One region of the Shinella sp. JR1-6 genome, then DNA from elsewhere that is predicted to be linked to it. Evidence: riboswitches for the same ligand, from Rfam matches in the RefSeq annotation. Region 1 holds a riboswitch; the other holds the start of a gene.

Region 1 (5,955 bases):
GCGATCCGAAAGGGTGAGATACATGGGTTCTGGACCTCTCGCACGCTCCGTTCTGGTGCGGCTCGGCATTGCCGGCATCGTCGGGCTGTCGCTCGCCGGTCAGCCGACGGCCGTCTTTGCGCAGAGCGCCACCGGCAAGGAGGCCGGCAGCGCCGGCAAGCGCTGGGAAGAGGAGTTTTCCCTCTGGCAGAAGGTCTCTGCGGGCAGCGATGTCACGCAGTATGAAGGCTATCTGAAACAGTATCCGAACGGCACCTTCGCCTCGATGGCGCGTCTGCGCATTGCCGAGTTGCAGGCCGCCGCCAAGGCGAAGCCGGCGACGGGCACGGCACAGCAGGCCGAGGCGGACGCCAAGGCGAAGGCCGACGAGGCTGCTGCGGCCGAGAAGGCGAAGGCGGAAGAACAGGCCGCAGTGGAAAAGGCCAAGGCTGAAGAAGCGGCGCGCAAGACCGCCGAGGCTGAAAAAGCAAAGGCCGACGCCGAGGCGGCCCGTTTGAAGGCCGAGGAGGACGCGCGCAAAACGGCGGAGGCGGAAAAGGCGAAGGCGGACGCGGAAGCCGCGCGCCTGAAGGCGGAAGCGGACGCGAAGAAGGCCGAAGAGGCTGCGGCGGCGCGCAAGCTTGCCGAAGAGAAGGCTGCGGCCGACGAGAAGGCGCGCGTGGAAGCCGCAGCGGCGGAGAAGGCCCAGGCCGAAGAGGCTGCGCGCCTGAAGGCGGCGGCGGATGCGAAGAAGGCCGAAGAGGCCGCCGCAGTGCGCAAGCTTGCCGAGGAAAAGGCTGCGGCCGACGAGAAGGCGCGCGCGGAAGCCGCAGCGGCGGAGAAGGCCCGGGCCGAAGAGGCCGCACGCCTGAAGGCGGAGACGGAAGAGAGGGAAGCGGCTGCCCGCAAACGCGCCGAAGAGCAGGCTGCCGAGGCCAACCGGCTGAAAGCGGAGGCCGCGGCTGCCGCCGACAAGGCCAAGGCGGAGGAAGCGGCCCGGCTGAAGGCGGAAGCCGAACGACGAAAGGCCGAAGAGACGGCCGCTGCGGAAAAGGCGCGTGCGGAAGAGGAAGCCGCGGCCCGGCGCGAAGCCGAAGCCAAGCGCGTCGAAGCGGAGAAGGCGGCTGCGGCCGAGAAGGCGCGGATCGAGGAAGAGGCCGCCGCTGCACGCAAGCTTGCCGAAGAAAAGGCGGCCGAGGTGGAGCGGCTGAAGGCGGAAGCCGCGAAGGCGGCTGCCGATGCCGAGGCGAAGGCTGCCGAGGCGGCCCGCCTTGCAGAAGAGGCTGAAAAGCGCGCCGAGGAGGCGGCCGCCGCCGAGCGTGCCGCGCAGGAGAACGACACGGCGACTGCCGCCCGTGAAAACGAAGCGCAGGGCGCCGACAGGAAGGACCGCGGCCTTGCCGTCGAGCAGGCCGACGATGCGGCCAAGCGCGAGGAAGAGACTTTCCAGAAGGCCGTGCTCGACGGCTCGGAAAAGGCTTTCCGCGCCTATCTCGACGAATATCCGGACGGCCGCTTCGTCGCCGATGCGCGCGAGCGCCTGTCGGCGCTGTCAAACACCGCCCGGCAGGAAGCAAAGCCCAGGACGGACAGCGAAACGGCGATTGTTGAGGCCGAGCGCAAGGCCGAGCAGCCGATCGTCGACCGGCGCGAGGCCTATATGGAGCGCTCGACCCGCGCCCAGGCGCAGCGCTGGCTCAGCATGCTCGGCTTCAACACCTACGGCGTCGATGGCGTCTTCGGTTCGCGCACCCGTTCGGCGATCGCCGCCTGGCAGGGCTCGTCGGGCTACCGCGCCGATGGTTATCTTTCCCGCCAGCAGTACCGTGCGCTTCGGCAGGCTGCGCAATATGCCGAGACCAGGCAGAATCGCCAGCGCCGCTACCAGCAGGACTATGACGTGCTGGAAGGCCCGGTCGATGGCTACTACGAGCGCTACTACCGCGACGACGGCTACTACAACGATGGTGGCGGTCTGGTGATCATCCCCGGCTATTGAGAATACGACGGCCGGGCGGCGGTTTCAGCACAGGTGATGACGCTGCCGGTCGATTGACTTCCCGGGGGTGGAAGCATAATCATCCAGACTATTGGATGGTTCCCGGATCCGGAAACGGATCGGGGAGTAAATGGGAATGTGACGCGGCGGACCCAATCAGGGCGCTGCAATCACGGCCGACCCCGCGACTGTAGAGTGGCGAGGGACGCCCATCCGGATGGGAGGATCTGCGGGGAGCGGGGCAATGGTGCCGTGGTTTCGCGCTGTGAGAACCAGACGGAAAAGCCACTGGGTGGCATCGCGATCAGCAGGGGTTGGACGCCTCTTCTTCTACGAATCGTCCGCCTTTTCGCGATGCCTTAGCCTGGGAAGGCGAGGGTGCCCCGCAGGCGTTTTCAACGCCCGACGCTGCGAGCCAGGAGACCTGCCAGCCAATGTGAAGGACATTTCGTCCGACCTGGGGAGGTTTCCCCGCTGCCTGCACGGAGGTTGTCATGGCTGTTTCGACTACGTCTTCTGTTACCCTTTCCGCAAACGACCGTCTCGTCGCCGGTGTTTTCGCTCTTCTGCTCGGCGCCTTCCTGGTGTTCGGTGCGGGCCTTGCGAATTCCGCCGTGCTGCACGACACGGCACACGATACGCGTCACTCCTACGGCTTTCCCTGCCACTAAGGAGTTTTCGACATGATCGTTCGTTATCTCCTGGCCGCCCTGGTGGCCGGGCTGTTCTCCGGCGTGCTGATGACAGCCGCCCAGGAGGCTCGAGTCGTGCCGCTCATCCTGCATGCCGAGGAGTTCGAGGGCGGCGACGAAGCCGCACCCGCAACCGAAGGCACGACGCCGGCCACGGGCACGGAAGGCGCTGCACAGACGCAGGAGCATTCTTCGCTCGGCGCGGTCATCCTCGACATGGCCTCTGCGCTCTCGCCGGTCTCCGTCGCCTATGCCCATGAGGGGGAGGATCACGAGGAAGGCGGCATCATGTTCGGCATGAGCCGGTTCTCCGGCACGCTTCTGGCAAACCTCGTCACGGGCGCTGGTTTCGGCCTGTTGCTTGCCGGTTTCAGCCTCGTGTCCGGCCATCCGATCACGGTGGCGAACGGCGCGCTCTGGGGCGCGGCCGGCTGGCTTGCCGTGCACATGCTGCCGGCCATCGGCCTGCCGCCGGAGCTTCCGGGCTTCCCTGCCGCCGATCTCGGCGACCGCCAGGTGTGGTGGATCGCAACCGTCATCCTGTCGGCGGCCGGCCTCTACCTGCTGTTCCTCAAGCCGAACATCGTCGCCAAGGTCATCGGCATTGCGTTGATCGCGGCGCCGCAGGTCTATGGCGCCCCGCAGCCCAGCGACATTTCCAGCAACGTTCCGGCCGTGCTCGGTGCGGAGTTCGCCGTCGCTGCCCTTGCCACGACCCTGTTCTTCTGGATCGTGCTCGGCCTCTCGCTCGGCTTTGCCAACGAGAAGATCGCCAAGGCAGCCTGATATGACAGTGACATCGCCCGGAGCCGTCCTGGTTCTGGGCGGCGCGCGTTCCGGAAAATCCGCTTTTGCCGAGAGGCTGGTCGCCGAGACCGGCCTCTCGCGTCATTACATCGCCACGGGCCGCGCCTTCGACGACGAGATGCGCGAGCGCATCGCAAGGCACCGGGAGGACCGCGGCGACGGCTGGCAGACCCATGAGGAGCCGCTGGCGCTCGCCGCGCGCATCGCTGACGTCGCCCGGGCCGATAGGGCCGTGCTCGTCGACTGCCTGACGCTGTGGGTGACGAACCTGATGCTGGAGGAGTGCGACATCGCCGCCGAATGTTCGGGCCTCCTGGAGGCTCTTCGACAGGCGCCGGGGCGGATCGTGCTTGTCTCCAACGAGGTCGGCCTCGGCATCGTGCCTGAAAACCGCATGGCGCGCGAATTCCGCGACCATGCCGGGCGGCTGCACCAGAAGGTCGCCGCCCTCGTGCCTGAAGTCTATTTTATCGCGGCCGGACTGCCGCTGAAAATGAAGGGTTGAGCCATGCTGCAACAGAAGATCCCCGCCACCGTCATCACCGGCTTCCTCGGCGCGGGCAAGACGACGCTGATCCGCAACCTCCTGCAGAATGCCGGAGGAAAACGCATCGCGCTCATCATCAACGAGTTCGGGGATCTCGGGGTCGACGGCGACGTGCTGAAGGGCTGCGGCGCGGAAGCCTGCACCGAGGACGACATCATCGAGCTGACCAACGGCTGTATCTGCTGCACCGTCGCCGATGATTTCATTCCCACCATGACGAAGCTGCTGGAGCGGGAGAACCGCCCGGACCATATCGTCATCGAGACTTCGGGCCTCGCCCTGCCGCAGCCGCTGGTCGCCGCCTTCAACTGGCCGGAAATCAAGACGCAGGTGACGGTGGACGGCGTGGTGACTGTCGTCGACAGCGCCGCCGTTGCCGCCGGCCGCTTTGCTGACGACCACGACCGGGTGGATGCGCTGCGCGTCGAAGACGAGAACCTCGACCATGAAAGCCCGCTCGAGGAACTGTTCGAGGACCAGCTTACCGCCGCGGACCTTATCGTGCTCAACAAGACCGACCTGATCGATGCCGAAGGCCTCAAGGCGGTGCGCGACGAGGTCGCCTCTCGCACGGAACGCAAACCCTCGATGATCGAGGCGAAGAATGGCGAGGTCGCCGCCGCCGTACTGCTGGGCCTCGGCGTCGGCACGGAGGACGACATCGCCAACCGCAAGTCGCACCACGAGATGGAGCACGAGAACGGCGAGGAGCACGACCACGACGAGTTCGACAGTTTTGTCGTCGAGCTGCCCGCCATCGTGGATCCGGCCGCCTTCATCGAGCGTCTCAAGGGCGCCATCGCCACGCATGACGTCTTGCGCGTCAAGGGGTTTGCCGATGTGCCCGGCAAGCCGCTGCGCCTGCTCATCCAGGCCGTCGGCAGCCGTATCGACCATTATTTCGAGCGTGCCTGGGCCCCGGGCGAGGCCCGCGGTACCCGCCTCGTCGTCATCGGCCTGCATGACATGGATGAAGCCGCCGTGCGTGCGGCCATCGCTGCGGCGGTGTGAGTTCCGGCATGAGCATGCAGCAGTCCCTCCCTTCGGCGTTTCAGGTGCGGCTCGGCCTTTTTGGGCGTGCCGCGTCGATGGATCCTCGGGCCAAGCCCGGGGATGACGGAGGGGAGGAGAGGCTGCAAAGCCCATCGATCGGCGCGGGGGGGACGATCGTTGCCCACCGTCCCTGCCGTCCATCGTCATCTTCGGGCTTGACCCAAGGGACCACCGGCTCGACGCGCCGGCAGAAGGGAGGCGCGGCATGCATCTCCTTCTAGCCCAGAAAGGCACCATCGCAGACGGCCGGGAGGCGATCGACCTCGGCCAGACACCGGGCGACATCCTCTTCCTTTCGGCCGCCGACACGGAGCTTGCCTCCATCGCCGCCGCCCACCGGGCGCGCGCGACGCAAACGCGGCTGCGGCTCGCCAGCCTCGCCACGCTCTCCCACCCGATGTCGGTGGATACCTATATCGAGCGTACGGCGCGCCACGCCAAACTCATCGTCATCCGCGCCCTCGGCGGCGCCAGCTACTTCCGCTATGTGCTGGAAGCGCTGCTTGCAACCGCTGCCGCCAATGGCATCCGGCTCGTGGCGCTGCCCGGCGATGACCGGCCGGACGAGGGCCTCGTGCCCTTCAACCGCATAGACGACGCCGACCGCCAGAGCCTCTGGGCCTATCTCAACGAGGGCGGCGCGGACAACGCGGACCGTTTCCTCGCCTATGCCGACGCGCTGGTGTTGGGCGGCAGCAAGCCGGAACCCGCAACGCCGCTGGAAAAGGCCGGGATCTGGTGGCCGGGGCGGGGTGTGGTCGATATCGAGACCTGGCAGGGGCTGACGGGTGTCGCGTGCTCCGCCTTAGAGGAACACGCTCCCCCGACCGCTGCCATCTGCTTCTACCGCGCCTATGTCCAGAGTGGCGAGACGCGCC
Region 2 (5,955 bases), on a different contig from region 1:
AAGCGCCAGCGTGCGCGGCATCACCTGCCCTTCGATCTCGATGGTCGGAAGCTGGCGATAGAAGCGGCGCGGAAAATCGCGTCGCACTTCCTGGATCGCCTCTTCGACGACGTAGTAGTTGTCGAGCAGCCATTCGGCCGCCGGCGTGATCTGCGCACCGGCTTCGACATCCTTGGCCGTGGCGCGATAGACGCGGAAGATTTCCTTCTCGTTTTCCTTGTGCCGGGCGCGGAATTCGAAAGGGTGGAAGCCGGGCAGCGCCGCGGTCTTGTCGCGCGCCAGCGCTTCACCGCAATCGGCGAGCTCCTCCAGCGACAGATAGGTGGCGCGGATCGAATCGTTATAATCGATCTGCTTGGCGTCGGCGTCGCGCGAAGGGGCTTGCGGCGTATTGTGAAGGGGCATGTTTCTGATTCTGGATCCGGCCATATGGAACCATCCGGCGACGGCCTTTGCGCCGAACGGTTTTTTGCGGGCAGGTTTCATCTCGGTGCCGCGATCAGCCATGTGACCAAACAGCGCCCGGACGGCGCGATTGGAATGGACATGGCTCAAGCGACACGCTGGTTGGCATCCTGGCCGCGTGGTGCATGAAAACGGCATTTTTTAGCCGTAAGGACAGAGACTTGCAACATGTCAACATGACCGGATGGCGCAGCATCGACCCTCATCTGCGGTTTTGGTGAATCGTGCGCCCCTCGCAGGAGGCGAGCGGACGCAAGGAGCAGGAGAATGGCAAATGGATGCGGCAGGAAAAAGTTCCCGCCCGCCCATCTGGCTGCCCGCCAAGCTGTGTCCAAACCGCCGAACGGAGCCTTGCACCATTGACTCGGTGCCGGCGCCAAGCCAGTTTGACGCCGTCAGGGTCTTCCGAGTCGATTGGCTCGGAGGCTAAGAGGGAAGCCGGTGCGATGCTCCGAAAGGAGCACCAAGACCGGCGCTGCCCCCGCAACTGTGAACGGCGAGCTGCTGTCGCTCCATGCCACTGGTGGATTTCACCGGGAAGGCGAGACAGACGCGATGACCCGCAAGCCAGGAGACCTGCCCTGACAGTCGTAACGTCCATGGGCGGGGTGTCCCAGTGGTGCGCTTGCTTGTCGCCTCCGGGCGAAGTTCCAGCAGCGTGCGTCCGGTCATCCCCCAATTTTCCGATTGGGGAAGAAATGCTTGCCATCACCGACAATGGTTTCGCCGGGAAACCGGAAGCCATCTTCATCTCCTGGCTGCTCTGGCAGCCGCACGGCGCCGACCTTGCCGTCGAGGCGCTGAAGGAGGTCCAGAGACTCTCGCGCTATGAAAAGGTCGATCCCGACATCGCCAGACTGAAGGCGCTGTTCGCCTCCCTGGCCGGGTCGAATCGACCGATGCACTGACCTCTAAGGCATAGAGACATATTGACATAAAGATATCTTTATGTGATTTCCGGTGCAGGATTATTGCACCGGAGGGCTTTGCCGTGGCCGAATCGCACCTGGACACCCTGTTCGGACCTGAACTGCCGCCACGCGATGGGCGCGAGATTCTCGCTGCCCTTCAGGCCGCCGCACGCGAGCGCATCCTGGTGCTCGACGGCGCCATGGGCACGGAAATCCAGACGCTGAAGCTGGTGGAAGAGGATTTCCGCGGCGATCGCTTCGGCGATTGCGCATGTCACCAGCAGGGCAACAATGACCTCCTGACACTGACCCAGCCCGGCGCGATCGAGGACATCCACTATCGCTACGCGCTGGCCGGCGCGGATATTCTCGAAACCAACACCTTCTCCTCCACGACCATCGCCCAGGCCGATTACGGCATGGAGGACATGGTCTATGAACTGAACCGTGACGGCGCCCGCCTTGCCCGCCGCGCCGGCCTCAGGGCCACCGAAAAGGACGGCCGCCGCCGCTTCGTGGCCGGCGCACTCGGCCCGACGAACCGCACGGCCTCCATCTCGCCTGACGTCAACAATCCCGGCTACCGCGCCGTCACCTTCGACGACCTCAAGCGCGCCTATGCCGACCAGCTGCGCGGTCTCATCGACGGCGGCGCCGACATCATCCTGATCGAGACGATCTTCGACACGCTGAACGCCAAGGCGGCGATCTTCGCCACCCGCGAAGTCTTCGAGGAAAAGGGCATCGAGCTGCCCGTCATGATCTCGGGCACGATCACCGACCTCTCGGGCCGCACGCTGTCCGGTCAGACGCCGGAGGCCTTCTGGAACTCGGTACGCCACGCCGATCCCTTCTCCATCGGCCTCAACTGCGCACTCGGTGCCAACGCCATGCGCGCCCGTCTCGCGGAGATCTCCTCCGTCGCGCAAACCTTCGTCTGCGCCTATCCCAATGCCGGCCTGCCGAACGCCTTCGGCAAATATGACGAGACGCCGGAGGAAATGGCCGCCCAGATCGAGGGCTTCATGCGCGATGGCCTCGTCAACATCGTCGGCGGCTGCTGCGGCTCGACACCGGACCATATCCGCGCCATCGCGGCGGCCGCCGCACGCCACGCACCGCGCGCAATCCCCGACATCCCGCGCCACATGCGCCTCTCGGGCCTCGAGCCCTTCACGCTGACCGAGGCTATCCCCTTCGTGAATGTCGGCGAGCGCACCAACGTCACGGGCTCGGCGAAATTCCGCAAGCTGATCACCGCGGGCGACTATGCCGCGGCGCTCGATGTCGCGCGCGACCAGGTGGCGAACGGCGCACAGGTCATCGACATCAACATGGACGAGGGCCTGATCGATTCCGCCAAGGCCATGACGGAATATGTGAACCTCATCGCCGCAGAACCTGACATCGCCCGTGTTCCGCTGATGATCGACAGTTCGAAATGGGAGGTGATCGAGGCAGGCCTGAAATGCGTGCAGGGCAAGCCGCTGGTCAATTCCATCTCGCTGAAGGAGGGCGAAGAGGCCTTCCTTCACCATGCCAAGCTCGTGCGCGCCTATGGCGCCGCCGTCGTCGTCATGGCCTTCGACGAGAAGGGCCAGGCCGACACGAAGGCACGCAAGGTGGAAATCTGTACCCGCGCCTACAAGCTGCTCACCGACGTCGCAGGCCTTGCGCCCGAGGATATCGTCTTCGACCCGAACATCTTCGCCGTCGCGACAGGCATCGAGGAGCACGACAATTACGGCGTCGACTTCATCGAGGCGACGGCAGAGATCACAGCAACACTGCCGCATGCCCACATTTCCGGCGGCGTCTCCAACCTCTCCTTCTCCTTCCGCGGCAACGAGCCTGTGCGCGAGGCGATGCACGCCGTCTTCCTCTACCACGCCATCCAGGCGGGCATGGACATGGGCATCGTCAATGCCGGCCAGCTCGCCGTCTACGACACGATCGAGCCGGACCTGCGCGAGGCCTGCGAGGACGTTGTGCTGAACCGCGTGCCGAAGACCGGCGGCACCGCTACCGAACGCCTTCTGGAGATTGCCGATCGCTTCAAGGGCGCTGCCGGCAAGGAGGCCAAGGAGCGTGATCTCGCCTGGCGTGACTGGCCGGTGGAAAAGCGCCTCGAACACGCGCTCGTCAACGGTATTACCGAATTCGTCGAGATCGATACAGAAGAGGCTCGTCAGAACGCCGAGCGCCCGCTGCACGTCATCGAAGGTCCGCTGATGGCCGGCATGAACGTCGTCGGCGACCTCTTCGGCGCGGGGAAGATGTTCCTGCCGCAGGTGGTGAAATCCGCCCGCGTGATGAAACAGGCCGTCGCCGTGCTGCTGCCCTACATGGAGGCCGAAAAGCTCGCCAATGGCGGCAGCGGCGAGCGCCAGAGCGCCGGCAAGATCCTGATGGCGACCGTCAAGGGCGACGTGCACGATATCGGCAAGAACATCGTCGGCGTCGTGCTCGCCTGCAACAATTACGAGATCATCGACCTCGGCGTCATGGTGCCGGCAACGAAGATTCTTGAGACGGCAAAGGCCGAAAAGGTCGACATCATCGGCCTCTCCGGCCTCATCACCCCCTCGCTCGACGAGATGGTGCATGTCGCCGCCGAAATGGAGCGCGAAGGCTTCGACATCCCCCTCCTCATCGGCGGGGCGACGACGAGCCGCGTGCATACGGCGGTGAAGATCCATCCGCGCTACGACCGCGGCCAGACCGTCTACGTCACCGATGCCAGCCGCGCCGTCGGCGTGGTCGGCAGCCTGCTGTCGGCTGACATGAAACCCGGTTATGTCGAGACGCTGAAGGCTGAATACCGCAAGGTCGCGGATGCCCACGCCCGCAGCGAGGCCGAAAAACAGCGCCTGCCGCTCGCCAAGGCCCGTGAAAATGCCTTCAAGGCTGATTGGTCTGCCTACCGGCCGAAGACGCCGTCCTTCCTCGGCACGCGCGTCTGGCAGGACTGGGACCTCGCGGATCTCGCCCGCTATATCGACTGGACCCCCTTCTTCCAGACCTGGGAGCTGAAGGGTGTCTATCCAAAAATCCTCGACGATGAGAAACAGGGCCCCGCCGCCCGCCAGCTCTTTGCCGATGCGCAGGCGATGCTGGAAAAGATCATCGCCGAAAAATGGTTCACGCCGAAAGCCGTCGTCGGCTTCTGGCCGGCCGGAACCGTGGGCGACGACATCCGCCTCTTCACCGACGAGGCACGAAACAAGGACCTCGCCACCTTCTTCACACTGCGCCAGCAGCTTTCGAAACGCGACGGACGGCCGAATGTCGCCCTTTCCGATTTCGTGGCGCCTGTCGACAGTGGCAAGCCGGATTATCTCGGCGGCTTCGTCGTCACGGCCGGCATCGGGGAGATCGCCATCGCGGAACGTTTCGAGCGGGCGAATGACGACTACAACTCGATCCTCGTCAAGGCGCTGGCCGATCGCTTCGCCGAGGCCTTTGCCGAGCGCATGCATGAGTATGTGCGCAAGGAACTCTGGGCCTATGCGCCGGACGAGACCTTCTCCCCGACCGACCTCATCGGCGAACCCTATGCCGGCATCCGCCCCGCGCCGGGCTATCCCGCCCAGCCGGACCATACGGAGAAGACGGCGCTCTTCCGCCTGCTCGATGCCGAGAAGCAGATCGGTGTCGAACTCACCGAGAGTTTTGCCATGTGGCCCGGCTCCTCCGTCTCCGGCCTCTACATCGCCTCGCCGGAAAGCTACTATTTCGGCGTCGCCAAGGTGGAGCGGGACCAGGTGGAGGACTATGCCCGCCGCAAGGGCATGACCGTCATGGAAGTGGAGCGCTGGCTCGGCCCGGTACTCAACTACGTGCCAGTGACCGCACGGGAAAACGCGGCCTGAGTTTCCTCAGGCCGTCGCAAGGTTCAAGAACACGACCATGCCATAGCTCACGGCGACCAGCACGCCGAGCGACAGGACGACTGCGGCCGTCACCCGCGGGCCGGCCCGCATCACGCGCCTGAGGTCGATGCCGAGGCCGAGGGCGGCCATGGAGAGGATGGTCAGTACGGTCGCAGCGCGCGCCATGCCTTCGGCAAGCCCCGCATCGATCAGGCCGAAACTGCGCGCAGCGAGCATGGCGAGGAAGCCGAGGATGAACCATGGCACCAGCCGGTGCAGCGCCGGGCGACGACCGCTCTCCTTACCTGCTGCAAGCGACAGGAAGAAGATCACCGGCCCCAGCATCAGCACGCGCACGAGCTTGACGAAGGTACCGATCTGGATGCTGAGCGCGGAGACCGGGGCGGTGGCGGCCAGCACCTGCGGCACCGCATAGACCGTCATGCCCGCCATCACGCCGTAGCCCGTCGCCGAAAGGCCGAGCAATGGCACCAGCACCGGCAGCAGCAGCACCGTGACCATGCCGAGAACGGCGGTGAAGGCGATGGAGGAAGCGACGTCCTCCGCATCGGCGCGGATGACCGGCGCCGTCGCGGCGATGGCAGAGTTGCCGCAGATCGAATTGCCGCAGGCAACCAGCAGCGCAACAGAGCGGGAGAGGCCGAGGCCGCGCCCGATGGCATAGCTTGCAAGGAGAACGACGCCCA

Evidence for each region. A riboswitch is a leader RNA that binds a small molecule or an ion and turns the genes downstream of it on or off. The one in region 1 is predicted to bind cobalamin.
Region 2: another riboswitch for cobalamin. It lies ahead of EXZ48_RS21715 (hypothetical protein); the one in region 1 lies ahead of EXZ48_RS09670 (CbtB-domain containing protein).

The regions. Positions count from the first base shown of each region.
Region 1 covers NZ_SHMI01000004.1:417,912-423,866, forward strand. Annotated here, with positions in the region: gene EXZ48_RS09665 (peptidoglycan-binding protein) at 23-1,978, shown strand; cobalamin riboswitch at 2,058-2,425, shown strand; gene EXZ48_RS09670 (CbtB-domain containing protein) at 2,473-2,649, shown strand; gene EXZ48_RS09675 (CbtA family protein) at 2,662-3,456, shown strand; gene cobU (bifunctional adenosylcobinamide kinase/adenosylcobinamide-phosphate guanylyltransferase) at 3,458-3,982, shown strand; gene cobW (cobalamin biosynthesis protein CobW) at 3,986-5,035, shown strand; gene cobN (cobaltochelatase subunit CobN) at 5,283-5,955, shown strand, end outside.
Region 2 covers NZ_SHMI01000013.1:162,551-168,505, reverse strand. Annotated here, with positions in the region: gene EXZ48_RS21720 (GH36-type glycosyl hydrolase domain-containing protein) at 1-405, opposite strand, end outside; cobalamin riboswitch at 847-1,064, shown strand; gene EXZ48_RS21715 (hypothetical protein) at 1,164-1,373, shown strand; gene metH (methionine synthase) at 1,457-5,248, shown strand; gene EXZ48_RS21705 (YeiH family protein) at 5,255-5,955, opposite strand, start outside.